2 regions of the Acetoanaerobium noterae genome follow, and region 2 is predicted to be linked to the other one. Evidence: riboswitches for the same ligand, from Rfam matches in the RefSeq annotation. Region 2 holds a riboswitch; the other holds the start of a gene.
The links. Region 2 has a riboswitch for glycine ahead of gcvT (glycine cleavage system aminomethyltransferase GcvT). Riboswitches for the same ligand answer to the same signal wherever they lie in the genome.
Positions count from the first base shown of each region.

Region 1: another riboswitch for glycine. It lies ahead of B5X47_RS08925 (GrdX family protein); the one in region 2 lies ahead of gcvT (glycine cleavage system aminomethyltransferase GcvT).

Region 1 covers NZ_FUYN01000004.1:81,111-97,042, reverse strand. Annotated here, with positions in the region: gene B5X47_RS08970 (epoxyqueuosine reductase) at 1-109, shown strand, start outside; gene nth (endonuclease III) at 163-792, shown strand; gene B5X47_RS08960 (VanW family protein) at 808-2,214, shown strand; gene cobU (bifunctional adenosylcobinamide kinase/adenosylcobinamide-phosphate guanylyltransferase) at 2,214-2,774, shown strand; gene cobS (adenosylcobinamide-GDP ribazoletransferase) at 2,780-3,556, shown strand; gene B5X47_RS08945 (histidine phosphatase family protein) at 3,538-4,143, shown strand; gene B5X47_RS08940 (Cof-type HAD-IIB family hydrolase) at 4,136-4,954, shown strand; gene trmL (tRNA (uridine(34)/cytosine(34)/5-carboxymethylaminomethyluridine(34)-2'-O)-methyltransferase TrmL) at 4,968-5,438, shown strand; gene B5X47_RS08930 (DegV family protein) at 5,449-6,294, shown strand; glycine riboswitch at 6,450-6,548, shown strand; gene B5X47_RS08925 (GrdX family protein) at 6,724-7,083, shown strand; gene trxB (thioredoxin-disulfide reductase) at 7,099-8,043, shown strand; gene trxA (thioredoxin TrxA) at 8,188-8,505, shown strand; gene B5X47_RS08910 (glycine/sarcosine/betaine reductase component B subunit) at 8,531-9,823, shown strand; gene grdA (glycine/sarcosine/betaine reductase complex selenoprotein A) at 9,881-10,357, shown strand; gene grdB (glycine reductase complex selenoprotein B) at 10,379-11,689, shown strand; gene grdC (glycine/sarcosine/betaine reductase complex component C subunit beta) at 11,787-13,322, shown strand; gene grdD (glycine/sarcosine/betaine reductase complex component C subunit alpha) at 13,339-14,505, shown strand; gene B5X47_RS08885 (BMP family lipoprotein) at 14,608-15,657, shown strand; gene B5X47_RS08880 (ABC transporter ATP-binding protein) at 15,899-15,932, shown strand, end outside.
Region 2 covers NZ_FUYN01000002.1:506,815-522,746, forward strand. Annotated here, with positions in the region: gene leuA (2-isopropylmalate synthase) at 1-917, shown strand, start outside; gene leuC (3-isopropylmalate dehydratase large subunit) at 940-2,208, shown strand; gene leuD (3-isopropylmalate dehydratase small subunit) at 2,210-2,719, shown strand; gene leuB (3-isopropylmalate dehydrogenase) at 2,744-3,895, shown strand; gene B5X47_RS05925 (serine hydroxymethyltransferase) at 4,044-5,297, shown strand; gene B5X47_RS05930 (MASE3 domain-containing protein) at 5,536-7,239, shown strand; gene B5X47_RS05935 (MarR family winged helix-turn-helix transcriptional regulator) at 7,400-7,897, opposite strand; gene B5X47_RS05940 (ABC transporter permease) at 7,903-9,006, opposite strand; gene B5X47_RS05945 (ABC transporter permease) at 8,999-10,147, opposite strand; gene B5X47_RS05950 (HlyD family secretion protein) at 10,159-11,241, opposite strand; gene B5X47_RS05955 (hypothetical protein) at 11,499-11,798, shown strand; glycine riboswitch at 11,932-12,034, shown strand; gene gcvT (glycine cleavage system aminomethyltransferase GcvT) at 12,217-13,314, shown strand; gene gcvH (glycine cleavage system protein GcvH) at 13,436-13,816, shown strand; gene gcvPA (aminomethyl-transferring glycine dehydrogenase subunit GcvPA) at 13,820-15,163, shown strand; gene gcvPB (aminomethyl-transferring glycine dehydrogenase subunit GcvPB) at 15,160-15,932, shown strand, end outside.

The sequences.
Region 1 (15,932 bases), on a different contig from region 2:
TATTGCCAGCTTAAGTAATAAAGAGTTTAAAAAAAATTATGGAAATAGAGCTTTTGCATGGAGAGGCAAAAATATATTAGTGAGGAATTTTAATATTATTGGAGATTGACTTACTATCTATGATAAAATGGTATTGATTATAAAAAGGGGAAAATATATTAAATGAGTAAGTATAATATTATTGTAAAGACATTACTTGATACTTATCCTGATGCAAAATGTGAGCTTGAATATAAAACACCTTACGAGCTATTGGTGGCTACTGTTTTAAGTGCTCAATCGACGGATGTAAGAGTCAATATTGTTACAAAAGAGCTTTTTAAAAACTTTAATACTCCTGAAAAAATTCTTAAGCTAGGAGAAGAAAAATTGATGGAGTACATAAAAAGTATAGGCTTTTATAATGTCAAATCAAAAAATATAATTGCATTATCACATTTGCTGATACAAAATTATGACAGTCAAGTGCCAGATGAAATGGATGAACTTTTAAAACTACCTGGTGTGGGAAGGAAAACTGCAAATGTAGTACTTAGCAATTGCTTTGGAGTTCCTGCTATAGCAGTGGATACTCATGTTTTTAGAGTGTCTACAAGACTGGGCTTCTCTGATAAAAAGGACCCTCTTCAAGTTGAACAAGATTTAATGAAGAAAATATCGAAAAAATACTGGACCGATGCTCATCATGCATTTATTTTTCATGGAAGAAGGATTTGTAAGGCAAGGAATCCAATGTGTGAGCTATGTTCAGTACAAAGCTATTGTAAATTTTATAAAAAGAAAAAGGGGTAGAAAGGAAGGTTTTTAGTGAAAAAAGTTGGCATTATATTAGTAATAAGCTTTATACTGATTGCTACATCTGCTGCTATGTACCTTAATAGTTTGACACAAGATAATTTCATTTATCCTGGGATTTCAATTAATGGCGTAGATGTCAGTGGGCTTACCGTAACACAAGCAAAAGAGGTTCTGCAAGACAGAATTAAAGTAGGGAAAGTTAGCTTTACCCATAATGAAAAAAAATGGAATTATGATTTGAAAGAGCTGGGATTTGAGTATGATTATGATAGCTCAATTGATGAAGCATTTAAAATTGGTCGTAGTGATAATATACTAGAAAATTGGATAACTGTTTTAAAGCTAAATAATAATAAACAAATTAATTTGGAATTATCGAGAACTGATAAATATGAGAATTTTGATGAAATATTTTCTAAAATTAAATCAGAGGTAGATCGTCAAGCAGTTGATGCAGACATCTCTATAAATACTGCTATATCTATTACTCCAGAACAAGACGGCTACGAAGTGGACATAGATAAGCTAAAAAATTTATTAATAACAGAATTAAAAGATAAAAACGAAGATATTATAATTGAAGTGCCTGTTAAGGTAACTCAAGCCAGTGTAAAAAGAGAGCAATTATCATCAATTAATGGAATAATAGGAGAATTTACTACAACCTTCAATGCTAAGGTAGCAGGAAGAAGCACAAATATAAGATTGGCATCTAGCAAAGTGGATTCCGTCCTTCTAATGCCAGGTCAAGAATTTAGCTTTAACAATGCCACCGGAAAAATAACATTGGCAGCAGGATATAAAAATGCTCCTGTAATTGTAAAGGGAGAGTTACAAGAGGGAGTAGGTGGAGGAGTATGTCAGGTTTCAACTACTTTATACAACTCTGTTTTATATGCAGGACTTGATGTAGTTCAAAGAAGAGCTCATTCTATACCTTCTAGCTACGTATCTATAGGACGAGATGCAGCTGTAGCCTATGGCTCGCTTGATTTTGTATTTAGAAATTCTCATGATTACCCAGTGTATATAAAAGCTTTCGTTTCTGGCAATAAAGTTACAGCTAGGATATATGGAGATACAACCAAGCATAAAAATAAGACTTTGTCATCACAAGTTGTAGAGCAGATTCCTAGACAAGTAAAATATGTCAATGATCCAACCTTGCCGCTAGGTAAAGAAGTAATTGATGACCCAGGTAGAGATGGGATAAAATCAGTGACATATGAAAATGTTGATGGTCAAACAAAAGTTGTGTCTAGAGATCATTATCCAGCCAAAACCAAGGTTATTAAAGTCGGTACTGGACCAGCAGAGGCTCCAGCAGTAAATTTAAACCCAGAGGCAATAAATGAATCTGTAAATACACAAAATCAAGAAAATACAATAATAGATTCTATTTTTGGAGGAAGATAATGCATAAAGTTATTTTAGTCACAGGAGGAGCTAGGTCTGGGAAAAGCTATTTTGCAGAGCAGCTATGTAAAAATATTGGTGAAAAGGTTTCTTATCTTGCTACAAGTGAAGCCTTCGATGATGAGATGAAGGCAAGAGTAGCGAAGCATAAGGAGCAAAGACCATCATCTTGGAAAACCTATGAAGCCTTCGAAAATCTTAAAGATCTGGTTCCAGATATGTCAAGTAGTTCAGATACAGTTATTTTAGATTGCCTTACTGTTATGGCAAATAACTTAATATTTCATTCTGATGTAGATGTTGAAAATGCAACACAAGCAGAAATAGATTCATTAGAAAAAAGAATTCAGGAAGAGTTAGTATCATTTATTTTAGCTCTAAAATACAACAAGCTTAATTTAGTTATGGTTACGAATGAGCTAGGGATGGGGATAGTTCCAGAAAATAAATTATCTAGAATATATAGAGATATTATTGGAAGGATAAATCAGGTGGCTGCTAGATATAGCGATGAAGTATATTTTGTTGTTTCTGGAATAAGTCAGAAAATAAAGGGGTAATTTAGTTGGAGAGATTTATAACACTACTTTCGTTTCTAACTAGAATTCCAGTTAAGACCTCTGGAAAGCTTGATGAAGAATTTCATAAATCAGCAAAATATTTCTCGTTAGTTGGAATTGTTTTAGGAATTTTCTATTTAATATTCGGTTTAGCTACCTCAAAAATATTTGGTGCGCACATCGGGGCCCTTGTATTTATTTCTACAAATATTATTTTAACTGGAGGATTACATTTAGATGGGCTAGGAGATACCTTTGACGGGCTTTACAGCTATAGAGACAAGGATAGAATCCTAGAAATTATGAAAGACTCTAGATTGGGGACAAATGCACTTTTAGCAATTCTGATTCTCATACTTTTTAAAATAGCCCTGGCAGATAAATTTATATCACAGGGTTATTACTATGGCTTATTTTTTATGCCTATAATGGGAAAAATGGCTTCAGTTCTTGCTTGCTATAAAGGCAAAACAGCAAAAAAAAATGGAATGGGAAATGCATTTATAGGTAAGGTTTCGGCTATAGATTTTTATATAGCACTTGGAATTGGTATTCTTGCTATGGTTTTGCCTTCTATAATAATTAAAGATTATAGTATTGCAATTATAAATGTTACTGTAGTTATAATTGTGATTATACTTACATTAGGCTATATGAATCATGTGTATAAAATAATAGATGGATTGACTGGAGATATTCTTGGAGCTATTTGCGAATTATCAGAAGTAGTTTATTTATTTATGTATTATTTGGGGGTAACCTTATGGCAGTTATTTATTTAATAAGACATGCTCAAACAGTAGACAACTTAAGTAAAAAATTTTCTGGGTATACTGATTGCAAAATTAGTGACTTTGGATTTTTACAGTTAGAAAAGCTATCTGACAAGATGAAAAATATAAAAGTCGATTATGTTTATTCTTCTCCTCTTGAAAGAGCTACTTTAACAGGAAACTCATTTTCAAATAACCTTATAACTTGTGATAATCTAATTGAAATGAATTTTGGAGATTTTGAGGGCTTAACTTTAGAAGAAATAAAAGATAAAAATCCTGAGGAGGTTTCAAAGCTATTTAAGCATGGTTTTGAATACAAGTTTCCAAATGGAGAGAGTTTGATAGATTTTCACGATAGAGTTAAAGCTTGTTTTTATGATATTGTGTCACAAAATCATGACAACAGAATAGCAATAGTTTCTCATTCTGGTACGATTAGATGTATTTTATCTGAAATTATTGGTGAGTCATATAAATATCACTGGAATTTCCAAATAGATAATTGCAGCATTTCTAAAATAACTTATGATGAAGGTTTTGGAGTAATTAATTATATGAATGATACAAATCACTTGAGGTGCTTAAATGATTAAATTAATAGTAAGTGATATGGATGGAACTTTACTAAATTCATCAAAAAAAATATCTCAAAAAACGAGTCAAGCTATAAAGTTTGCTAAAACAATGGGAGTTGACTTTACATTAGCCACTGGAAGAATGTATTCTTCAGCAGCAATATTTGCAAGGCAACTTAATATAGATAAACCTATAATTGCATGTAACGGAGCTTTGATAAAAAGACATACAAGCAATGAAGTTCTTTATGAGAAGAGCATAAACTATAAAACCGCTGATTTACTTTATAAAGTATTAGAAGAATGTGGATTGTATTATCATATGTACACTCAGGATAGATTCTTTACGAAGGAACTTAAATATACCTCATTAAGCTACTGGAATAATAATAAGACTGCTTCAGATGAGGATAAAATTGACATAGAAGTAATTGAAGATTTTTCTAATGTATGCACAGAAGATTACGGGATATTAAAGTTTGTTGCCATAGAAGATGAGCATCCAGAAAAATTGCTAAAAGCTAGAGCAATGTTAGCAGATATAGAGGGCTTAGAATTAAGTCAATCTTGGCATAATAATTTAGAGATAATGTCAGAAAATATTTCTAAAGGAAATGCACTTAAGATTTTAGCAAAAGAATGTAATATTAGTCTTAGCGAAATTATGGCGATTGGAGATCAACATAACGACATAAGCATGATAGTCGAAGCAGGAATTGGTGTGGCTATGGATAATGCTGAGCAGAATGTAAAAAAATATGCGAATCTTGTAACTTCATCAAATGATGAGGATGGGGTTGCTAAAGCAATTATGAATTTATTTAAGTGATGAGGGATGAAAATTGGCTTTAAATATTGTGTTAGTAGAACCGGAAATACCACAAAATACTGGAAATATTATAAGAACCTGTGCTTGCATAAATGCGAGATTACATTTAATTAAACCCATGGGCTTCTCTATGGATGAAAAGCAGCTTAAAAGAGCAGGGCTTGATTATATGGACTTAGTTTCAATTAATTATTATGATTCTTTCGAAGAGCTAATAGAAGATAAGGATATTAATAAATTCTATTTTTTTACAACAAAAGCTAAAAAGAATCATACAGAGGCTACATATGAAGATGAAAGCTATATTGTTTTTGGGAAAGAAACCAAGGGGTTATCTCAAGAAATATTATCGCTTAATCCAAATAACAATGTTAGAATCCCAATGCTTAATATGGACAGAGTGAGGTCTTTAAACTTATCTAACTCAGTAGCAATAGCAGCATATGAAGCAATAAGACAAATTGATTATAAAGAATTAAGATAGGGGCAATTTTATGGTTAAAATAATTACTGACAGCGTTTCAGATATCCCAAAAGAGTATATTGATAGGTACGATATAAAGGTATTACCATTGAAGGTTATTTTTGGGGATGAAGTTTATAGAGATGGAATAGATATAGATACAAAGACCATGTTTGATAGACTAAAAAGCACAAATGAATATCCAACAACTTCTCAAGTTACTCCAGCAGAGTTTGAGCAAGAATTCAGCGAAGTTGTAAATTCAGGCAATGAAGTAATATGTATCACTATGTCATCAGCTCTTAGTGGAACCTATAATAGTGCATTAATTGCGAGCCGTGAATTTGACGCAGCTAAAATAAGAGTTATAGATTCAAAAGCAATAACTCTTGGCTATGGGATGATAGTTATTGAGGCAGCAAAGATGGCAAGTAATGGTGTAGGGATTAATGATATAGAATCAAGAGTTAGAGACTTAGTTAATAACATGGAGTATCTAATTATTTTTGATACTCTTGAATATATATATAAGGGTGGAAGAATCAGCAAATCGCAGTATATGATGAGCAACCTTTTGAACATCAAGGTCATAATGACTATGAAAGATGGCCAAGTTGTAGCAAGGGAAAAAGTTAGAGGAAGAAAAAAAGCAATAAAATATATTATTGATTACATCGAAAAAAATGAATCTACTCTAGATGGAAGAGTAATAGGCATGAATCATGCTAATGATGAAAGCTATTTGGAAGAGCTAAAAGAAGCTGTTTTATCAAAGTACCTGCCATCAGAAACTATTTATTCCGAGGTAGGATGTACAGTAGCAGCCTATTCTGGGCTTAGTGCAGTAGCTCTATATTACGAAAAAATAAAAAAATAATTTTATATAGTTGAATATAAGAATTTATAAGAGGTTAAGGCAGAAAGATTATTTTTTAACAAAAATGTAAAAAACAATAAAAAAATGATTGATTAAATTTTTAATCTATTATAGAATAAGCTTATAAAGAGTATTTAACAAATAAATAATTCTGAATGAAGAGCAAAAGAGAGAATCGTTTGATCGCCGAAGGGACAAGTTTATATTTGCCAAATATAAATGAAATTCTCAGGCAAAAGGATTTTGCTTGGACAGAACTCTGATAAAACAGGGAAACAAGGCTCTATTGTTTCCCTGTTTTTTTTATTGTAAATATAAAAATATTTGATGGGAATAAGATTAACCTTTGGCTAGTTCTTTTGAATATTATTTTTAAATAAGGGTAAAATGTTTATGATGGGCTATTTTATAGCTGCTATGAGGTGACTAATGATTATTATCACAAACAATAAATTGGTAGACGAGTATTATGGTGGAAAAAACGTGCAGTTACTTGAAGGTAGTTATCAAGATGTGCTTTACAGCGTTAGAGATTACGTCCACAAGAATTATAAATTATTAACTCACCCACTTTCAGGAAGTGTAAAGCCTAATGAAACACCATTTAAAAGTGTTGCATTAGAAATAGGTGATAAGCTAGATTTTAATTCAGTTGAGATGATTGAAAATGCTATCTACACATACTCAAAGCTACAAAATGACTCAATTACACCAAACTGGACAGAAACTGTGTTGGAAGATTTCAGGGTCATAGATCTTGATTTAATAAAAAATGCTTTAAAAATATAATTAAGGAGTGAAATTATGTCAAAAATTTACGATCTAGTAATTATTGGCGCTGGACCAGCTGGGCTTTCAGCGGGACTTTATGGGGCCAGAGGTAAAATGAGTACTTTAATAATAGAAAAGGATAAAACTGGAGGACAAATAGTAACAACTGAAGAAGTTGCAAATTATCCTGGTTCTATTCACGATGCTTCTGGACCATCTCTTATTGCAAGAATGGCTGAGCAAGCAGACGAATTTGGTACAGAGAGAATTAAAGATAGCATAGTTGACTTTGACTTCACTGGAAAAATCAAAATCTTAAAAGGAACAAAAGCTGAATATCAAGCTAAAGCTGTAATAGTAGCTACAGGAGCTAGCCCAAAGAAATTAGATTGCCCTGGAGAAAAAGAGTTAACAGGAAAAGGCGTATCATACTGTGCAACTTGCGACGCAGACTTCTTCCAAGATATGGAAGTGTTTGTAGTTGGTGGTGGGGATTCAGCAGTAGAAGAAGCTATGTATTTAACGAAATTCGCTTCTAAAGTAACTATAGTTCACAGAAGAGACAGCTTAAGAGCAGCTAAATCAATTCAAGATAAGGCATTTGCAAATCCTAAGATTGATTTTAAATGGGATTCAGTTATAAAAGAAATTAAAGGTGATGGAATAGTTGAATCTGTTGTATTTGAAAATACTAAAACAGGTGAGCTTTCAGAGCATTTTGCAGATGAAGAATTTGGAACTTTTGGAATATTCGTATTTACTGGGTATATACCACAAACTGATATATTTAAAGGTAAATTAGACATGAACCAATCAGGCTATTTTGTAACAAATCAAAATATGGAAACAAATATTCCTGGAGTATTTGCCGCTGGAGATTGTAGAGAAAAAGTATTAAGACAAGTAGTAACTGCAACTGCAGATGGAGCAATCGCTGCAATCATGGCAGAAAAGTATATTGAGCACGAAGGTCTGTAGGAGTTAACAGATAGAAAAGTCATTATAATACAACATAATTAAGAAAGCACTATTAATACGGCAATTTAAAAAAACTATTTTAATACATCAATATAGTTTTTAATTTAAATAAATTGAGATAATAAATCAGAGGAGGAAAACGTTATGTTCGAACTTGATAAAGATACTTTTGAAACTGAAGTACTTCAAGGAACTGGATATGTTCTTGTTGATTTCTGGAGTGAAGGTTGTGAGCCTTGTAAAGCTTTAATGCCTGATATTCAGGAAATGGAAAAAACTTATGGTGAGCAAGTTAGATTTACTAAACTTGACACAACTAAAGCAAGAAGATTAGCAATAAAGGAAAAAGTTCTAGGTCTTCCTACTATAGCAATCTACAAAGATGGTCAAAAAATTGACGAACTTACAAAGGAAGATGCAACAGCTGCAAATGTAGAAGCTATGGTAAAAAAATACATTTAATTTATTTGAATTAGGAGGTGACTCTATGCGTCTTGAAGTTGGTAATATTTTTATAAAGGATATCCAATTTGGTGACAGCACTAAAGTTGAAAACGGTGTTCTTTATGTAAACAAGCAAGAACTAATCAGTGAATTATCAAATGATGAGCATATCAAGTCAATTGATATGGAAATCGTTAGACCAGGAGAAAGTGTAAGAATAGCTCCGGTTAAAGATGTTATAGAACCAAGAGTCAAAGTTGAAGGTAACGGAGGAATTTTCCCAGGTTTCCTTAGCAAAGTTGATACTGTTGGAGAAGGAAAAACGAATGTACTTAAGGGTGCAGCAGTAGTTACAACTGGAAAAGTTGTTGGATTCCAAGAAGGAATTATCGATATGACTGGTCCAGGAGCTGACTATACTCCATTTTCTAAAACTTGCAACGTAGTTATTATAGCTGAGCCAGTTGATGGACTTAAGCAACATGACCACGAAGCAGCTCTTAGAATGGTTGGATTAAAAGCTGGAAAATACCTAGGCGAAGCTGGAAGAAACATTACTCCAGATGAAGTAAAAGTATATGAGACTAAGCCAATATTCGAATCAGTAAAAGAGTTTCCTAATCTTCCTAAGGTTGCATATGTATATATGCTTCAAACTCAAGGACTATTACATGATACTTATGTATATGGCGTTGATGCGAAGAAAATTATTCCTACATTAATCTATCCAACAGAAGTAATGGATGGAGCAATATTATCAGGAAACTGCGTATCTGCTTGTGACAAAAACCCAACATACGTTCATATGAACAACCCAGTTATTCATGACTTATACGAACTTCACGGAAAAGAGTACAACTTTGTTGGTGTAATTATAACTAACGAAAACGTATATCTAGCTGATAAAGAAAGATCATCTAACTGGACTGCAAAGATGGCTGAATACCTTGGATTAGATGGTGTTATAATTTCTGAAGAAGGATTTGGAAACCCAGATACTGACCTAATCATGAACTGCAAAAAGATAACTAAAAAAGGTATTAAAACAGTTATTCTTACTGATGAGTATGCAGGTAGAGATGGAGCATCTCAATCACTAGCTGATGCTGATGTTGCTGCAGATGCTTGTGTAACTGGTGGTAATGCCAACATGACAATAGTTTTACCAAAGCTTGATAAAATTATTGGACATGTATCTAAGGATGTTATAGATGTTATTGCTGGAGGATTTGATGGTTCTCTACGCGCTGATGGATCAATTGAAGTTGAAATCCAGGCTATCACTGGAGCTACTAGTGAAGTTGGATTCAATAAGATGACTGCAAGAACTTACTAATTATAAAAATTTAACCATACTATTATAAATAGAATATGAAAATTTAAGGAGGAAAATATGAGCCGTTTTACTGGAAAAAAAATAGTTATTATCGGCGATAGAGACGGAATTCCTGGCCCAGCTATTGAAGAATGTCTTAAGCCTATCGATTGTGAAGTTATATTTTCATCAACAGAATGCTTTGTCTGAACTGCTGCTGGGGCTATGGACCTAGAAAACCAAAAGAGAATTAAAGATGCTTCTGAGAAATTCGGAGCTGAAAATCTTGTGGTTGTAATAGGTGCTGCAGAAGCCGAAGCTGCTGGTCTAGCAGCTGAAACAGTTACAGCGGGTGACCCTACTTTTGCTGGTCCTCTTGCTGGTGTTGAGCTTGGATTAAGAGTTTATCACGCAGTTGAGCCTGAATTCAAAGATGAAGTAGATGCTCAAATCTTTGATGATCAAGTTGGAATGATGGAAATGGTTCTTAACGTTGATGAAATCATAGAAGAAATGCAAAGCATTAGAAGTCAGTTTTGTAAATTTAACGACTAATAAGGAAGGAGGCGTTTATTGATGGGAAAAGTTAAGGTTGTACACTATCTAAATCAATTCTTTGCTGGTATAGGCGGAGAAGAAAAGGCAGATACTCTTCCACATATTGCTGAAAGTCAACCTCCAATATCTCAACAACTTCAAAAGTTAATTGAAGAAGATGCTGAGATAGTAGGAGTAGTAGTTTGTGGAGATTCATATTTCAATGAAAATCTTGAAGAAGCTAAAGCTAAAGTTTTAGAGATGATTAAATCTTTTAATCCAGATATACTAATCGCTGGTCCTGCATTCAATGCTGGTAGATACGGAATGGCTTGTGGAACTGTTGTTAAAATGGTTCAAGATGAGCTTGGAATCAAAGCTTTCAGCGCAATGTACGAAGAAAATCCAGGAGTAGATGTATTCAAGAAAGAGGTTTACATTATCCCTACAGCTGATTCAGCTGCTGGTATGAGAAAAGCTCTTCCAGCTGTAGCGAAATTTGCAACTAAATTAGCTAAAGGTGAAGAAATTCTTTCTCCACAAGAAGATGGATACTTTGCAAGAGGAGTTCGTGTTAATGCATTCGTAGATGAAAGAGGATCTATGCGTGCTGTTAAAATGCTAGTTAAAAAGCTTAAAGGTGAAGAGTTTGAAACTGAGTATCCAATGCCAGTATTTGATAGAGTAGCTCCAAACCCAGCAGTTAAAGATATTACAAAAGCAAAAATTGCTTTAGTAACTTCTGGTGGTATTGTACCTAAGCACAATCCTGATCATATAGAGTCATCTTCAGCTTCTAAATACGGAAGATATGATATCTCTAGCTTTGATAAACTATCAGAAGCTGATCATGAAACTGCACATGGTGGATATGACCCAACATATGCTAATAACGAGCCAGACAGAGTTCTTCCAGTTGATGTACTTCGTGATTTAGAAAAAGAAGGCAAAATTGGAGAATTATTTAAATATTTCTATACTACAGTAGGTAATGGTACTTCTGTTGCAAATTCTAAGCAATTTGCTCAAGAATTCTCTAAAGAACTTCTTGAAAACAAAGTAGATGCGGTTATCTTAACATCTACCTGAGGTACTTGTACTCGTTGCGGCGCAACGATGGTTAAAGAAATCGAGAGAGCTGGTATTCCTGTAGTTCATATGTGTACAGTAGTTCCAATATCTCTAACAGTTGGTGCAAATAGAATAATTCCTACAATTGCTATTCCTCACCCACTTGGAAATCCTGCACTAGATGCAGCTGAAGAAAAACAGCTTCGTAGAAAGCTTGTTGAAAAAGCTCTTAAAGCTTTAGAAACTGAAGTTGAAGACCAAACAGTTTTTGAAGACTAAGATAAATAAATTTGCTATTAAAATATTTTGTTCATAAATTAGATGGGGAGAAAAACCCCATCTAATTTTAATATTAAAGTAAAATTGGAGGCTTCTTATGACAAAACCTGTTTTGAAAAATGCAAGTTATATTTTAGTTCATACTCCTGATATGATTATCCACAATGGAACAACTTACCAAATGGAAAAACTAGGTAATCCAGACTCAGAATTCCTAAAAAATGTGGGAAATTTTATCAGAAATTATGAAGAAGTTGTGAATTACGCTCCTAACCAAGTATATATTGGAAACAAAAAGCCTGAAGAACTAAATGATGTAGCTACTCCTTGGTTTGAAAATCCAGTTCAAGGAACTAGAGAAGGTAGATTTGGCGAAATCATGCCTCAGGATGAATTTATAGGTATGTTAAAAATAGCTGACTCTTTTGACCTTGTTAAGCTTACTGCTGATTTTTCTAAAGCTGTTGTTGAGAAACTAAAAGCTCATGAATTATTCAGTGATGCTGAACTTGAGAAATTTAAAGATTCTGAAGAAATTGATTCAATTAAAACCTTTGTAAACGAGCATCATGCAGAAGGACTATATCACATGGGTGAGCTAGTTGGATGCGTAAAGAGAGCTCATGAAGTAGATAGTAGCTTAACAGCTCATATTATGTTTGAAAACTTGGTTGTTAAGGCATCAGGAGTTTTAGCAGTAAAACATCTAATGAAAAATTCTTCTGTAAAAGCTGATGAAGTTGAATATGTTATAGAATGTTCTGAAGAAGCTTGCGGTGATATGAACCAAAGAGGTGGAGGAAACTTTGCAAAATCAATTGCTGAAGCATGCAGCTTTACTAATGCAACTGGATCAGATACTAGAGGATTCTGCGCTGGACCTACTCATGCATTAATAAATGCAGCTGCACTTGTTAAATCAGGTGTATATAAGCATGTTGTTGTAGTTGGTGGTGGAGCAACAGCTAAACTTGGTATGAATGCAAAAGACCATATTAAGAAAAACATTCCAGTTCTAGAGGATGTACTTGGTGGATTCGCAGTTCTAGTTTCAGAAGATGATGGAATTTCACCAGTATTCAACACTGATTTAGTAGGAAGACATACAGTAGGAACTGGCTCATCTCCTCAAGCAGTAATTACATCATTAATCACAATGCCATTAGATAAAGGTGGTTTAAAAATTACAGATATCAGTAAATACTCTGTAGAAATGCAAAATCCAGATATTACAAAACCTGCTGGAGCTGGAGATGTTCCAGAAGCTAACTATAAGATGATAGCTGCTCTTGGAGTAAAAAGAGGAGATTTAGAAAAATCTTCACTTCCAACTTTTGGTAAGGAACACGGAATGCCAGGATTTGCTCCTACTCAAGGACATATTCCATCAGGAGTTCCATTTATAGGCTTTGCAATTGATGAGATGAAAGAAAACAAGCTAGACAAAGTTATGATAGTTGGAAAAGGAAGTCTTTTCTTAGGAAGAATGACAAACCAGTTCGATGGAGTATCATTTGTAATGGAGAAAAATGATGGTAAAGGTGAAGATAAAGCACCTCAAGTTGATGAGCAGCAAATCAAATCTATGATAGCAGATGCGATGAGAAAGCTTGCTGAAAATTTGGGACAATAAGAAGGAGGCAACGATAATGAACTTGAATAAAGTAATAGCTGATGCCTTTCTTGAAATTGCCGATGGAATTCAAACTGGAAGCTTTGGAAAAACTAAAAAGGTAGCACTTACTACTCTTGGTAGTGAGCATGGAGAAGCTACTCTTGTAGAAGGAGCAAAGCTTGCTAAAAAACTTTATCCTCAGCTTAACATAGTTTTAATTGGTTCAGCAAATGATTCTGGATTAGAAACTATTGAAGTAAGCTCTGAAGATGAAATGTATAAAGTAATGGAAGAAAAACTTGATAGCAAAGAAATAGGTGCTTGCGTTACTATGCACTATAACTTTCCAATAGGGGTTTCTACAGTAGGTAGAGTTGTAACACCTGCACATGGTAAAGAAATGTTCATTGCTACCACTACTGGAACATCGTCAGCTCAAAGAGTAGAGGCTATGGTTAAAAATGCTGTTTATGGCGTAATTGCTGCAAAAGCATCAGGTATAGAAAAACCAACAGTTGGTATCTTGAATGTTGATGGAGCTAGAAGTGTGGAAAAGGTTTTAGTTGAGCTTCAAGCTAAAGGTTATGATATTGCTTTTGGCGAGTCTCAAAGAAGTGATGGCGGAAGAGTTTTAAGAGGAAATGATTTGCTTCTTGGAACTGTTGATGTTGTGGTTACAGATACTCTTACAGGAAATATTTTAATGAAAATGTTCTCATCTTTTACAAGCGGAGGACAATACGAGGTTTCTGGATATGGTTATGGTCCTGGAGTAGGCGAAGGCTATGAGCGTAATGTTCTTATATTATCAAGAGCATCAGGTGCTCCAGTAATTGCAAACGCTTTAAAATATGCTCATGAAATCGCTAACAACGATATAACAGAAATTGCTAAAGCTGAGTTTAAAAAGCTTAATGCTCTTAAATGGATGGATTTAATTCCTAAGCCTGTTGAGAAAAAAGCTGCTCAGGAAGAGGTTGTTGCACAACCTGATAAAGTTGTAGTAACTGGATCTATTTCAGGAATAGATATAATGGAATTAGAAGATGCAGTTCAGCTATTATGGAAAAATGGTATTTATGCTGAAAGTGGCATGGGTTGTACAGGCCCAATAGTTCTTGTCCCAGAAGACAGAGTAAGCGAATGTCAACAAATTTTAGTTAAAGCTGGATTTGCAGCTGGAGAAGGCGACATCTGCTAGACAAATAACACTTGTAAAAAGTAAAAATTTTGTTAAAATAAAATAGAGCCTTAATTATTTTATTTGTAAGATTTTTATTTTAATTTTAGGAGGGATAGGAAAATGAAGAAAAGAATCACAGCTTTATTCTTAGCTTCTATCATGGGTATTATGACTCTTGCTGGATGCTCTAGTGCTCCTGCAGAAACACCTGCTGAAGAGCCAGCTGCAGAAGAAACAGCAGCAGAATCACTTAAAATTAGCATGGTTACAGACGTTGGTGGAGTTAAAGACCAATCTTTTAACCAAAGTGCTTGGGAAGGTCTTGAAAAAGCAAAAGCGGATCTTGGTATTGAAATTGGATATATCGAGTCTAAGCAAGATGCTGATTACGAGCCAAACCTAGAGACACTTGTAGATGGAGAAAACGATCTTATTTGGGGTGTTGGATTTAAAATGGCTGATGCTATTTTAGCAGCAGCAGGAAATTATCCAGAGCAAAAATATGCTATAATCGATAACGATTATGGTGATGCTACTCCTGATAACGTACTTGGCGTTTTATTCAAAGAAGAAGAGCCTTCTTACCTAGTTGGTCTAATCGCTGGTAAAATGACTCAATCAAATAAAATAGGCTTTATTGGTGGTATGGATGTACCTGTAATCAATAGATTTAGATTTGGATTCTTAGCAGGAGTTAAAGCTGCTAATCCAGATGCAGTTGTTGATGTACAGTTCGTAAATGCATTTAATGATCCTGCAAAAGGAAAAGCTGTTGCTAATCAAATGTATGCTTCTGGAGTAGACATAATATTCCACGCAGCTGGAGATAGTGGTAACGGTGCAATTGAAGCTGCTAAAGAGCAGAACAAATGGGTAATCGGTGTTGATAGAGACCAAAACGATCTAGCTCCAGATAACGTTATTACATCTGCAGTTAAGAGAGTTGATAACGCTATGTTCAACGTTGCTAAAGAATTAAAAGATGGCAACTTTGCTGGCGGAACAACAATCGTATTTGGTTTAGCTGAAGGTGGAGTTGATATTGCTCCTACAACAAGCAAAAATGTACCTGCTGATATCTTAGAGTTTGTTGAAGCTGAAAAGCAAAAGATTATCAACAAAGAGATTACAGTTCCAGGAACAGAAGAAGCTTTCAACTCTATGAACTAATTTTGACGTAATTAATTTATCCCGGTAGTGATACCGGGATTTTTTATCTAGTAAATTAATACATATTTCTGATATAATAGAAAAAGATTTTTATATATGAAATATTTACTATCAGGTTTACTATATACTTAGAATTGGTATCTGATAGAATAGTATTATGGTTTGATTGAATATGATTCAAGGAGGTTAAATTGTGACAACAACTAAGGCCAATGTTGATTTTTCTCACAAAGTTGTGGAAATGAAAAGCATTACCAAAAAATTTGGAGATTTTA
Region 2 (15,932 bases):
GAGTTGAGGGAACTTTATTTGGAAATGGAGAAAGAACAGGAAACGCAGATATTTTGAATCTAGGAATGAATTTATATACTCAAGGCATAAATCCAGAGCTTGACTTTAGCGATATTAACAGCATGATTGAGATTTATGAGGAGTCTACAGCTATGAGTGTTCATCCTAGACATCCTTACGCAGGGGACTTAGTATTTACTGCATTTTCAGGCTCACATCAGGATGCTATAAAAAAAGGAATGGCAAGAATGAATAAACAAGCTCAGTACTGGGAAGTTCCTTATCTTCCACTAGATCCAAAGGATATAGGAAAAAGCTATGAGCCAATAATTCCTATTAATTCACAATCTGGCAAAGGCGGAGTGAGCTTTATACTAGAACAAAATTACGGGCTTTATATTCCTAAGGATTTTCAAAAAGATGCTGGAAGAGTAATTACAGCTTATTCCGATAAGATGCAGACTGAGATTAGCGCTGAGGAAATCTATGAGGTATTTTTAAACGAATATGTAGATATCAGAACTCCGCTTCAACTGAATTACCATAAGACGCAAAGTGTAGATTCTGATTGGGATTTGGTTTTTATTGAAGCTGAAATTGAATACAATATGCAAAAACACTATATACAAGCTGAAGGAAATGGAGTGGTTTCAGCCTTTTGCAACAGCCTAAAAGAAATTATTGGTATGGATATTGATATAGTAGATTACAGAGGACACTCTATGGAGTATGGAACTAAGGCTAAAGCTATATCGTATATAGAGCTAAAAAATGAAACAGGAGAAAGGTTTTATGGAGCGGGAACCTCAAGCAGCGTAGGAAAATCCTCACTAAGAGCTGTAGTAAGTGCGATTAATAAAATGATATCAGCTCAGCAAATAAAGGACATAGATACTGAGGAAGAAGAGATAGCATAAATTCTAGGTGGAGGCAGATAAAATGGGAATGACGATGACGCAGAAGATTTTGGCAGACCATGCTGGCAGAAACTATGTAGAGGCAGGGGAGCTTATAAAAGTAAAACTAGATATAGTTATGGGAAATGATATTACAACAGCAGTTGCCATACCAGAGTTTAATAATACTGGAGCAAGTGAAGTTTTTGATAAAGAAAAAGTGGTTATAGTGCTTGACCACTTTACCCCAAACAAAGATATAAAGGCAGCTGAGCAGTGTAAGGTATGCAGAGAATTTGCAAATGAAAAAGACATAGTCCATTTTTATGATGTAGGAGATGTAGGCATAGAGCATGTCATTCTTCCTGAAAAGGGGATAGTAGCTCCAGGAGAGGTGATAATAGGAGCGGACAGTCATACCTGTACCTATGGAGCCTTAGGAGCTTTTTCGACTGGGATAGGAAGCACAGATATGGCAGTAGGCATGGCAACTGGAGAGGCTTGGTTTAAAGTTCCAAGTGCAATCAAGTTCAATCTTACTGGAAGCATTTCAAAACATGTAAGTGGAAAGGATGTAATACTTCATATCATAGGAATGATAGGCGTGGATGGGGCTTTATATCAGTCGATGGAATTTACAGGAGATGGAATTAAGTCACTATCTATGGACGATAGATTTACAATTGCAAATATGGCTATAGAGGCGGGTGCTAAAAATGGAATTTTTCCATTTGACGAGCAAACAAAGGATTATATAGATATACACAGTACTAAGCCATATAAAATTTATGAAGCGGATGAAGATGCACATTACGAAAAGATATATGATATAAATCTTTCAAGCATCAGACCAACTATAGCGTTTCCTCATTTGCCAGAAAATACTGTTACGATAGATGAAGCAGGTGAAATTGAGATTGACCAAGTGGTTATAGGCTCATGCACCAATGGAAGATTATCAGATATGAAAATCACAGCAGATATCTTAAGGGGAAAAAAAGTTAATAAAAGAGTTAGGACGATTATCATTCCTGGAAGCCAGAAGGTATACCTAGAGTGTATAAAGGCTGGCTATGCTGAAGATTTCATAAATGCTGGAGCAATATTTTCAATGCCGACTTGTGGTCCTTGTCTTGGAGGACATATGGGCATACTTGCTAGCAAAGAAAGATGTATATCTACAACCAATAGAAATTTTGTAGGTCGCATGGGTCATGTGGAAAGTGAAGTTTATCTTGCTAGTCCAGCAGTAGCAGCGGCATCAGCAATAGCAGGAAAGCTTATAGATCCAGTAAAACTAAAGGAGGCATAATATGAGGGCTAGAGGTAGGGTTTTTAAATACGGAGATAATATCGATACAGATGTAATTATTCCAGCTAGGTATCTTAATGTGTCTAGTGGAGAGGAACTAGCAAAGTACTGCATGATTGATATAGATTCTGACTTTGTAAATAAAATCAAGGCTGGAGATATTATGGTAGCAGGCAAAAATTTTGGTTGCGGCTCATCTAGAGAGCATGCTCCTCTTTCTATTAAATGCGCAGGGATATCTTGCATTATAGCTGAGAGCTTTGCAAGGATTTTTTATAGAAATGCTATTAATATAGGGATGCCTATTCTAGAAAGCAGAGAAGCATCGCTTGATATAGAAGATAGTGATGAAATAGAAGTAGATTTTAGCTTAGGATTAATAAAAAATATTACAAAGAACTGCGAGTATCAGGCTCAAGGCTTTCCAAAATTTATCGAGGAGATAATGAAAGCGGATGGACTAGTAAAGCAAACCAGAATGAATTTATCAAGTAATGATAAAGGCAAATAAATCTATTAAGAAGAGGTGATTACTATGGGGAGATTTAAGGTAGCAGTAATTGAAGGAGACGGAATCGGACCAGAGGTGTGCAGAGCGGCATGTGAGGTACTAGAAAAAACAGGAGAGATTTTTGGACATGAGTTTGAATTCAATAAAGCTCTAGCTGGAGGAATAGCAATAGATGAAACAGGAGAGTGCCTTCCGGAGGCTACGGTAAACCTATGTAGAGCTAGTGACAGCGTACTGCTCGGAGCAGTAGGGGGACCGAAATGGGATGACTTTTCCGGAGAAGCAAGACCGGAAACTGCACTTCTTGGGCTAAGAGAAGAGCTTGGATTATATGCGAATTTAAGACCAGCAACAATTCATATGGCACTGAAAAATGCTTGCCCTCTGAAAGAGGAAATAATAGGAGATGGCATAGATATACTTATAGTAAGAGAGCTTACTGGTGGAATTTATTTTGGAGAAAAAGGCTGGAAGGGCAGTAAAAATGGGATGAAGGCTTATGATGTAGAGTCCTACAGTGAAGCCGAGGTCAAGAGAATAGCTATAAGAGCTTTTGATTCTGCTATGAACCGTCAAAAGCGAGTAGTAAGCGTAGATAAAGCCAATGTCATGGAAAGCTCAAGACTATGGCGCAGAGTTGTTACTGAGGTTTCTCATGATTATCCTGAAGTAGAGCTTACCCATATGTATGTTGATAATGCCGCTATGCAGCTTATAAAAGACCCTAGGCAATTCGATGTTATGGTAACCTCCAATATATTTGGAGATATACTATCAGATGAAGCCAGTATGATTACAGGCTCTATAGGATTACTGCCTTCAGCAAGTCTAGGAGAAGGAAGCTTTGGAATGTATGAACCTATTCATGGCTCAGCACCTGATATTGCAGGGCAAAACACTGCAAATCCAATTGCGGCTATATTGTCCTCGGCCATGATGCTAAGACATTCTTTTGGACTAATCGAAGAAGCTAGATGCATAGAAAACGCCGTCACAAAGGTTTTGGAATCAGGATATAGAACCTATGATATAAAAGACTCGTATAAAATTATAAAATCAGAAGAAGGCAGAGAAAGTGTAAACTCTATGATTATGGGCTGTAAAGAGATGGGAAGTCTAATTACTAATATGATACAGGCTGAAAATAAAGTTTTTGCGAATAATACAAGCTTTTAGAAATCCTTTAGCAATTTTGGATTACTGGTATATGAGAGCCTTAATACTAGAAAGCAGGATTAAAGATATATCCTGCTTTATTAGTATAGCAAAAGTTCAGAATATTTGAGATAATTAGGTAATATATAAATTGCTCAAGGAGGTTAATATGTTAGAAATCACTAGGCAAACAGACCCTATTTTAGCTCAAATTTTGGATGAGGAGCTTTGGCGCCAAGAACAAAATATAGAGATGATTGCATCAGAAAGCACAGTTCCTATTCCGGTGATGGAGCTCTCAGGAAGTGTATTTACAAATAAAACTCTAGAGGGATATCCTGGCAAAAGATTTCAGGCAGGTTCACATTTAGCTGATAAGCTAGAAGAGTTAGCGTGGGAAAGAGCCAAGGAATTATTTGGAGCAGAGCATGTAAACATTCAGTCTTATTCAGGCTCTACGGCAAACTATAGCGTGTTTGCAGCTATACTAAAGCCAGGGGACAAGGTGCTCAGCATGAGATTAGACCAAGGAGGCCACCTTACACACGGCTCACCAGCAAACTGGGTGAGTAGAATTTATGATTTTGAATTTTATTCTATTGATAAGGACACAGAGCTGATAGATTACGAAGATATAGAAGAAAAAGCAAAGGCACTGAAGCCAAGGCTAATAATTGCAGGTGGAAGCTCTTATTCTAGGCTGATAGATTATGAAAGAATTGCAAAGATTGCAAAGGAAAATGATGCTTATTTTATGGTGGATATGGCTCATATAGCTGGACTTGTTGCAGCTAAGGTAATTCCTAGTCCAATTCCCCATGCTGATTTTGTAACCTCATCTACTACAAAGACATTTTGCAGTGCTAGAAGTGGAATGGTGTTTTGCAAAAAACAACATGCAAAGCTACTTGATAAAGGAACTTTTCCAGGTGCACTAGGCTCTATGCATCTTCACACTATGGCTGCAAAAACCTGGTCCTTCAAGTATGCAAGCTCTGAGGAGTTTAAGGCTATAATGAAGCAAGTAGTTATAAATTCTAGGTGCCTAGCATCTGAGCTTGAAAGCTATGGATTTAGGATAGTAAGTGGAGGGACAGATAATCACCTTCTCGTAGCTGACCTAAGAGGAAAGAAAATAACAGGACAGGTATTTCAAGAAGCATTAGATTCTATAGGAATTACAGTAAATAAAAATATGATTCCTTTTGATCCAGAAAGCCCAGCTGTGACAAGTGGAGTGAGAATAGGCCTTACAGCTGTGACGCAAAGAGGTTTGAAGGAAGCAGAAATCAAGCAAATTGCTAATATTATGAACAAAGTTGCTGATGCTCCTCATGACGAAGCCAACTTAGCTAGCTGTAAGGCTGAAGCAAGAAAGTTAATTGCAAACTTTCCCTTATATCCAGCAGGTTCGTTTGAATAAAGATGAAATACACCCATAAGAACAATTAATATGTTGCTCCTAAATACTAAAAAATTTGCTGTGTCTATAATTAGAAAAATAAATAGTATGTATTAAAAAAATTATATTTAATTGAAACTCTCCTTGTTTTAGCTGTATATGCTAGAGTAGGGGGAGTTTTGTTTATTGTTTTGTAATATTTCAAACAATACTTCTATGGTATAATAAAGCAAAATTACGTATAAAGTGAGGGCTACTTATGCAAAGCCAAGTTGCTTCTAATGATAAATCAGAAAAGACAATTCGCTATTTATCTACAGTTGTCGCAAGTAGCGTAGTTATTTTCTTATTTAGTATTTTTATAAACAGATTTGTGGAAATTAAGATATCTCAGGACAGTTATCTTATGTTTCATGTTTTTACTGAAATAGCGAGTGCTCTTATTTCATTTTCTATATTTGTTGTGCTCTTTTTTACATATGATATTTTTTATAGAAGGTATTCACTAATTTTAGCGAATACTTTTTTTATAACAGGACTACTAGATATATTCCACATGCTGACTTACAACGGAATGTATAGCTTGTTTCCAGAAAATATTCAAACACCTACATATTTTTGGATTTTCTCACGATTTATATTAGGAATAGGACTTTTTATAGCTTATACCACTAAAAAAGATGCTCTTTCTTCTATTAAAAAAGGATATTCAATAATTTTAGGGATTTTAGTAGTAGGAGTTGTGTTTTTGCTAAGCATAACCTATGTAGAGCAGATGCCACCTCTTATTATAAAAGGAAAGGGATTAACAAATACCAAAGTAATATGGGAATATGTAATTACGACAATATTTATTATTGATATATTTGCTTATGTAAATCGTTCTGAAGGTAAGTACACTACTGCAAATATTTACATGCTATCAGGTCTTATGCTAGGTCTGTTTGCAGAGGTTTGCTTTATGCTCTATGTCAACGTTTACGATACTCTAAATATAACAGGGCATATTTTTAAGATACTTTCCTATGGGTATATTTTTAGGGCAGTATTTGTAAAAAATGTGCGTAGACCCTACCAGCAGATTTTCGAGCAAAAGGAAATGCTTACTTTAGACATAAACGATATGACAATAGCTATGGAAGAGCAAACTGCAAAAATATATAAACAAAACAAAGAGCTTGAATTTATAAACACAAAGATTAAGGATGATTTGGCATCTACCAGTGAAATCCAAAAAGCTATGTTTCCAAGGAAAGATTTAGTTATTAATGATTTGAGATTTAATTTTGAAATTTTTCCATGTGAAGAACTCAGTGGTGATTATGTAAATTATTTCAGCATAGATGACGAAAATATTGGATTTTACATTATGGATGTCTCAGGACACGGAGTTGCAGCCGCTATGCTAGGAGTATTTGCTGCTCAAAGCATAGGTGAGAGCATGAGAATAAACTATAAAGAGGCTTCTATTTTTTCGCCTGCAGCTGTGCTTAATCATTTTTATAGCTTGTTTAATAAGTCAAACTTTCCTGATGAGATACATATAGTTATGCTATATGGAATGTACAATAAAAATGATAATAAAGTTATTTTGTCTTCAGCTGGACTAAACTGTAATCCAATACTTATTTCTCAAGATTCAAAACCGAGGTTCTTGGAGATAGAAAGTGGATTTCCTATATGTAAGCTAGGAGACGTGTTTGAACCAAATTTCGAGGATTATGAGATAGAGCTTAAGTTTGGAGAAAAATTGCTTATTCATACAGATGGACTTACTGAAATGAGAAGGCAGGATGGAGATTTCTGGGGGGCAGATAGCTTGCTAGCATATATTGACAGCATAGGAGTTAGCCCATCGTTTATTCTAAACAACAAATTAAAATCACAAATAGTTCAAAATATTAATAACTCTGGACAAGACGACGATATAACCTACTGCGTAATTGAAAAGATATCTCCATAGGATTATAAAATATAATATTACCGATATTAACAATATTACAAAGAAAAAAGACCCTAAAGCGATATGATATCTCAAAGTGAATAATGTACTTTTAATTACATTTTTACTTTTGAGATAGTATATCAAATCAAGGGTCTTTTTGTATTACAATATCCATCCATTATTTTGTTTTTGAAAAATCTTGAACGATATCTTCTTGAAGCTTCTTTAAGATATTATTTAGAGTAGCTCTTTCTTCTTCGGTGAGAGCTTTGGTCATACGCTGACTGAACTCCATATGAAGGTCTTTTATCTCATCAAAAAGCTGTCTTCCCTTTGGGGTAAGATGAGCCTTTATAGAGCGTTTATCATTTGCGTTTTTTCGTTTTTCAACTAAATTTTCCTTTATCATACGGTCGATTAAGGTGGTCATGTTTGCACGGCTTACCATCATATTTTTACCAAGCTCTATAAGAGGCATGCCGTCTGCTTCATGTATGCTAAGAAGTAGAATAACAAAGAATTTTGGCTCAGATATATTGTATTTTTCAAATAATCTATCATATACCATTCTCATGATTCGTTCAGTTTTTAATATATTTATTATAGTCTGGCCTGATGAAAACTCTATAAATGAGTAAGCATCTATATATCCTTGAAAATCATAATCTTGGAACATGATAGTTAATCCTCCTCATCTAAGCAGGGCCTAGATTTTTTCGAAATTAAAAAAGCTATAAAAAACCATATACAAGCAAATACAGTCATTTGAAGCATATTTGATTTAAAATAATAAGGTAGTGCGCCTTTGATTAGATAGTCTCTAAGTGGAGCTATCATATAAATAAGAGGCCATAGTGCCTTGATAATATAGACACTAAGCTGAGGCATTTTCATAACTGGCCATACATAGCCTGCAGTTAAAAAGCTAGGTACCGATAATAGCATGCAAAGCTGAGTAGCTCTTAATGGACTGGAAATAGAAAGAGCAAGAACTAAAGCTATGCTACTTAATGATATCAGATACATAAAAGATAGAAAAGTAGATGTGAGCATATTTCCTATTATATTTATTCCAAGCACATACTTGAGCAAGCTGGTACATATCAAGAATGTAAGCGAGGATATTATAGTGTGGATTAAAATTTTATAAAATATATTGGTCTTATCTTCTATTACATTTACGACAAATATAGATAGAAATAGTTGCTGAACAAGAACTAAAATCATACCAGGCATTACATAATATTTATAGGATAACTTGGGATCCCAAAGTGTTCTATTATTCATTTCAAATATATTTACGTAACGTTTTGAAAGCGATGGGGGAACATTTTTTCCTTCTAGGAACTGAAGATTCACACCAGCGTTTACAGTGCTTATTATCTCAGTAGCAGAAGCAAGGGCATTGTTTGCAACTGCCATATTAGTTGCATCTACTATCAAAGCCACTTTAGAACTTTTTTTGGATTTGACATCCTTTTCAAAATCTGAAGGAATAACAACTCCCATATAAACCTGAGTTGATTCCACAGCTTGCTTTACTTCATCTAGATTTTCCGAATAAAAGTCGACGGTATAACGAGGATTTTTATCAAATTCCTCAACTAATGAGCGTGAAAGAGAGCTGTTATCCATATCGTAAACTGTGATAGGGATAGTATTTAGATAGTCATTTCTATATACATTTCCAAAGAAAACTGTAAAAATCATGGGTATTCCTATCATGAACAGAAGGTTTTTAGGTACAGTGAAAAACTTTTTTAATTCGCTTATAAAATTAGTCATGCAAAACCTTCCTTCCTGACAGAGATTTTAATGTTATATTTCTTTTTAGTATTTGTTTTCTGATTACAAAGCTAACTAAGCTAAGAATTAAGGAGCCTAGAGTTAATATAAGAAGCATAGCGATATTAGTCTTATAATCATAGGAATGTCCTTTTAGCATAAGATTTCTAAGGGTGCTTACAAAATAAGTGTAGGGCATAAAGCTACTTATCTGCCTAAAAAAATCTGGCATGGAGATAAGTGGCCATGAGTAGCCCGAAAGTATAGAGCTAGGGATGAACCACACTGCAGCTACTTGAGTTGCAAATACTTGTTTTTTTGAAAAAATACTAGCTATAAGAAGGCTCATAGATACTACTGCTAGCATAAAAACTATAAGTAATAATAAAATGCTAGTGTAAGAAGCCTTTATTGAAACATCAAAAATATAATGCTGAAGTGCTAATATTAAAACTGCTGAAACTATTCCCAAAATTCCATAGTCTATTAAATTTTTCATTACATTTTTGAAAAAATCAATAATTCCAGATGATTTTTTTACAATTTTAGAAGAAGCTGCATTCATTGCTACAGCAACCTGTACTATTGCTAGCATCATCCCTGGGAGTAAGAAATTAATATAATTTCTGGTTGGATTACCTATTAATCTATTTACTATGTTAATAGGCATGGCAGTGTTTAGAGCCTCAGTTTCTGACATACTGAGCTTTCCTTGATAGGTACTCATCATTGCTCCAGCTTTTATAGTCATAAGTAGCTCAGATGAAGCTATTTTCGTAAAGGAAGCTGGGGATAACTGAGTTCCATCTATTACAGTAGTAAGCTTAGGAGATTTGAAGTTTTTGATATCATTAGTAAAGTTTTGAGGGATGATTAATCCAAATAGAATTTTTCCATCTCTCATCAAAACTTCAACTTCATTTGGGTCGTCTACTATATACTGCACATCAAATGTTTCACTGCTTTTAAGATTTCTTACTATATCCCTTGTCATACTTGTGTTATCTCCAAGATATACAGCGCTTGGAATATACCTCAGCTGTTTTTCCTTCATAGAGTAACAAGTGAGAATGTTTACTAGATTTGGAAAGATAAGTATGAGTATCAAGGGAGCTATATATTTTTTAAAGTTTATATTCATACGAAACCCTTCTATTCTTCAATGTTTATAAATGCTGTCATACCAGGTCTTAATTTTTGGTCCTTATTTTCAATTTCTATTTTTATTCCATAGGTTATTAAATCAAAATCTCCATTTTCATTGCTGGCTTTTTTGATTGCGAAATCTGGTTTTTTATTAATCTGCACTATTTTTCCATTAAACTCCTCATCCTTGTAGCTAAGGACTGAAACTTTCACTGCTTGGTTTTCCTTGAATTTTGGAAGGAGAGTTTCATCGGCATTAACTGTTAAAGTTATTTTGTCTAGATTTGTTATAGTTGCTAGGTTCATACCAGTTGAAAGCATTTCTCCCGCAGAGCAGTTTAGACTAGTTACATAGCCAGAAAGAGGGCTTCTAATTGCAGCATCTGTTATATAAGTATCTACTTCAGTAATTCCTGCAGCTGCCTGAGTATATTTTTCATTTGCAGCAATAACGCTTCCAGCAGCAGCGGCTACTTGACCTTGTGCAGCGGCAACTTGACCTTTTGCAGCTTCTATATCTTCAGCTCTTGCTCCACTTTTTGCAATGCTTAAATCTTGCTCAGCTACCTTGAGCTTGGTTTCTATTTCATCTAGCTGGGCTAAAGCAACTGCTCCTTCTTCATATAGAGCAAGAATCCTATCATAACTTTTTTTCATAATGTCATAATTTGCTTGAGCTTTTTGAATATCTTCGCTTCTTGCTCCATTTTGGGCTTTTGATAAAAGAGCTTTAGCAGCTTCTAACTGCCCCTCGGCAGCTTGTTGTTGAGCTTTTGCAATATCAACTGCAGCAAGAGCTGCGTTAGCCTGAGCAACTAAGCCTTCTCGCTTTGCAGCTAAATCCTTAGCATCTATAGTTGCAATTACATCATCCTTTTCTATATATTGTCCTTCTTCGACCTCAATTGTAAGTATCTTGCCTGGAATTTTTGTGTTTATATCCACATCCTCAGCTTCGAGATTTCCTTGAAGAAGGTTTAAATCCTCGGCTGATGAAGTAGTGCATCCAGTAAGCACAGAGGATAATAATAGCAACGAAATTATAAAGAATACAAGTAGCTTTCTCGTAAGTGTAAATTGTTTAGTCATTATTGAACTCTCCTTTTATTAAATGTATTAAAGCGAAATTAAACTACGAAGAGTATTATAATCCTAATCGATAAAATAGTAAATATATTTACTAAAAAAAGTTAATATATTTACAAAAAATATTTTTGAACTAATATAACAGAATTGTAAGAAAGATTAAGTTTGCAAAATTGTTAAAAATATATCGATTAAATTTTAAAATAGGGGTATAATATATATAAATAGATAAAAAAATAACAATTTCGGGAGGAAAAATTATGATTAATATGAATAAGATTGCTGATGAGGCTATAGAAAAGTACGATATAGTAATCACAGGACAATATGGTCCGCACGCCTGTCTTAAAGAGGCTAAAGAATACCTTTTTAGAACCCACCCGGAGCTAGTTGCATATCATCTTTATAAATCAGCTCAAGAGTACGCAAGTAAGCTAGAAACAGCTAAGGAAAATCTAACTTATGGAGTCTTCGAAAGTAGAGAGTGTTTGATAATTTTTATACACAATAAAGAGGTGAATGACACTAAATTTATACCATATCATATATTAAAAGGATAAAAATTAAGATAATTGTGTATTTGCTATTCTTTCACATTTACTTGGATAGTTATAATCAGAAAATTTTTAAAATGGCTTGCAAATTTTTTAAAACCAGAGTATAATACGATTCCATAAAGATAATATTTACCAATTGAGGTTATCGGGAGATCTCTTATGAGAGCCGAAGAAGAAATAATATATGCTCATCCAGCCTATATGTAGAAGCTTTCAGGCAACAGGACCGGTAACTGATGGAACTCTGGAAATATCCCGTTATAGGATATCCGTAGGAGCAATATCGCTGATATTATGTGATAGAATCTCTCAGGTGAAAAAAACAGAGAATATGGAGATGCTTTTTTAGCGTCTTTATATTCTCTTTTTTATTGGGCAAATTTTTGATGCAGGTTATTAATAGAATGAGGAGGGAAAATTTGTGACTGAAAGACTTAAAAGAACACCACTATTTGAGGTGTATGGCAATTATGACCCTAAAATTGTACCATTTGCAGGCTGGGAGATGCCCATAGAATTTAAAGGGATTACTGAGGAACACAAAATGGTAAGAACCTCTGCTGGAATATTTGATGTGTCTCATATGGGCGAAATAGAAGTAAAAGGTAAAGATGCAGAGGAGTTTTGCCAGAAAATCTGTACTAATGATATAAGTAAATTAGAGGATAATCAAATTCTATATAGCTTTATGTGTTATGAAAATGGAACTGTTGTAGACGATATTTTAGTTTATAAATTTTCTCGGGATGATTTTATGCTAGTAGTGAACGCTGGCAATATTTCTAAAGACTACGAATGGATAGTAAATCATGCTACTGGATATGAGGTAGATATTAACAATGTATCAGATAGTATAGGACAGGTCGCTATTCAAGGGCCAAAGGCAGAAGCTATACTTCAAAAATTTACTGAAACTGATTTAAGCGAGATTAAGTTTTTTTATGCTCTTAGAAATGTTGATATAAAAGGTATTAATACTATAGTTTCTAGAACAGGCTACACAGGAGAGGATGGGTTTGAAATTTACTGTGAAGCTAAAGATTCTGTGAAGCTATGGAAGCTAATTCTAGAAGAAAGCCCAGAAGAAGACATTATTCCGATAGGACTAGGAGCTAGAGATACTCTAAGATTTGAAGCTAATCTTCCGCTATATGGTAACGAGCTTTCAGATGAAATTACACCTATAGAAGCCGGCTATGGATATTTTGTAAAGCTTGATAAAGACGATTTTATAGGAAAAGAAGCTCTAAGTGCTCAAAAATCAGGAGGCTTAAAAAGAAAGATAGTCGGATTTGAGCTTTTGGACAAGAGAATTTCTAGACATGGCTATGAGGTATACTCAGAAAATGACAAAATAGGAATAGTTACTACAGGCTATCAGTCACCTACTCTTCAAAAAAGCATAGGTCTTGCATTAATTGATGCCCAGTATGCAGCACTAGGCAATGAGATTTATATAGATATTAGAAATAAAAAGGTGCCTGCTAAGATAGTAAGTAGAAGCTTTTATAAAAAATAGATATAATTTTAGACATTTTTATTAATAAGACGTAAAAATTTAATCAGCTTCTTAATTAAAATAAGGATTGATTTAAGAAATATGTATTTAATTTGAATTTATTATGTGAGGAGATGTTAATATGTCAACTAGCAAGGTGTATTTTACAAAGGATCATGAGTGGATAAAGGTAGAAGGAAATGTAGCTTATATAGGAATAACTGATTATGCACAGAAGGCTCTTGGAGAAATTGTATATGTTGAGCTACCTGAAGTAGACAGCGAATTTAGCTTGGGAGATGTATTTAGCGTGGTTGAATCTGTAAAAGCAGCTTCTGATATTTTTATGCCAGTAGATGGAAAGGTAGTAGAAGTAAATGAAGCACTAAGTGACGAGCCAGAAAAAATAAACCAAGATGCAAATAATACTTGGATTATGGCAGTAGAATTAGAGAATAGTATAGAAAGTTATGAGCTTGTGAGTGAGAGCGAATATATTGCTATGTATGAAAAGGAGGCATAATAAATGCATCCATATCTTCCTAATACCGAGCAAGAAATAAAAGCTATGCTAGATACCATAGGAGTTAAATCTACAGATGAGCTCTTTGAAGATATTCCAGCTAGCTTAAAGCTTTCAAGGAAACTAAATCTTTCGGATTCGCTATCAGAATTTGAAATCAGAAAGCATTTTAAGGACCTGGCTTCAAAGAATACAAGCATAGAGGATAAGGTGTGTTTCTTAGGAGCTGGTATCTATGACCACTATATTCCTTCAGTAATTCCTCAGCTAATATCAAGAGCAGAATTTTTTACTTCATACACCCCTTATCAGCCTGAGATAAGTCAAGGCTCACTTCAAGCAGCTTTTGAATATCAGAGCATGATATGTGAGCTTACTGGAATGGATGTATCTAATATTTCTCTTTACGATGGAGCAACTGCAGCAGCAGAGGCTAGTGTACTTGCCTGTGTAAGTACAAGGAGAAAAAAAGTGCTAGTTTCAAACACAGTATCTCCTGAAACTAGAGCTGTGCTAAAAACCTATTTCCAATATAGAAATATGGATGTAGTAGAAGTTTCATCCATAGAGGGTCAAACTGATATTGATGACTTAAAATCCAAGCTAGACAAAGACACTGCAGGAGTACTGCTTCAATATCCGAATTTTTTCGGAATAATTGAAGATATAAGTAAGTATGAACCTATAATTCATGAAAATAAATCTTTGATGATGCTATATACAGACCCTATTGCTCTTGGGCTTCTTAAATCGCCAGGTGAGCTAGGTGCAGATATGGCACTCGGAGACGGACAAGCTCTAGGGCTTCCACTTAATTTTGGAGGGCCTACTCTTGGATTTATAAATGTAAAGGATAAACTGCTTCGCAAGATGCCTGGAAGAATAGTGGGACAAAGCGTAGATTCAAATGGAAACCGTGCTTTTGTACTCACACTTCAAGCTAGAGAGCAGCATATAAGAAGGCAAGATGCAACGTCCAATATCTGCTCCGATCAGACTCTAAATGCTATAAGAGCAGGGATGTATTTGGCTGTAGTAGGAAAAGAAGGTATTAAGGAAGTAGCAAATTCCTGCCTTAATAAAGCAAACTATGCTTATAAGGAGCTACAAAAGCTAGATAATGTGCAGGCTCTTTTTGAAGGACCTATATTTAAGGAGTTTGCAATAAAAACTAAAGCTTCTTCAGAAAAAGTACTTCAGGCTTTACTTGAAGCTGGAATTTTAGGTGGATATAGTCTTTCGAGTACAGATTATGGGCTTGAAAATGCTATCTTGATAGCAGTAACTGAAAAAAGAACTAAGGAAGAAATCGATAAATTAGTAAGTGTAATAGGAGGTGTAAGATGAGCTACGATAAAATGATATTTGAACTATCTGCTCATGGAAGAAAAGCTATTGATTTTCCTGAGCTTGATATAGATTTTGCTTTTGAAGATTCTCTCATTCCGAAAGAGTATTTAAGAGAAAAATCAGCCAATCTTCCAGAAGTAAGTCAGCTCGATGCTGTGAGGCACTATACTAATTTATCAAAGAAAAATTACAGTTTGGATGCTGGATTCTATCCACTTGGCTCTTGCACCATGAAGTACAACCCTAAAATTAATGAAGAAATAGCAGCAAACGAAAAATTTTCAGGGGTACATCCACTTTCTCCAGTAGAAACGGTTCAGGGAGAGCTAAAAATAATGTACAACCTAGCAAATATGCTATCTGAAATAACTGGAATGGATGAATTTACTCTTCAGCCAGCTGCTGGAGCTCATGGAGAATGGACAGGGCTTATGCTTATAAAAGCCTACCATATGCATAGAGGCGACGAAAAAAGAACTAAAATAATAGTTCCTGACTCTGCTCATGGCACTAATCCTGCAAGCGCTAATGTTGCTGGATTTGAAGTTATAGAGCTAGAAACAAATGCAGATGGCAGTATAGATATAGAAAAATTAAAAGCTGTACTAAGTGATGAGATAGCTGGCTTTATGCTTACTAATCCAAGCACACTTGGTTTCTTTGAAACTCAAATAGAAGAAGTGGCTTCTCTAGTGCATGCATCAGGAGGACTACTATACTACGATGGAGCAAACATGAATGCTATAATGGGGATAGTAAGACCTGG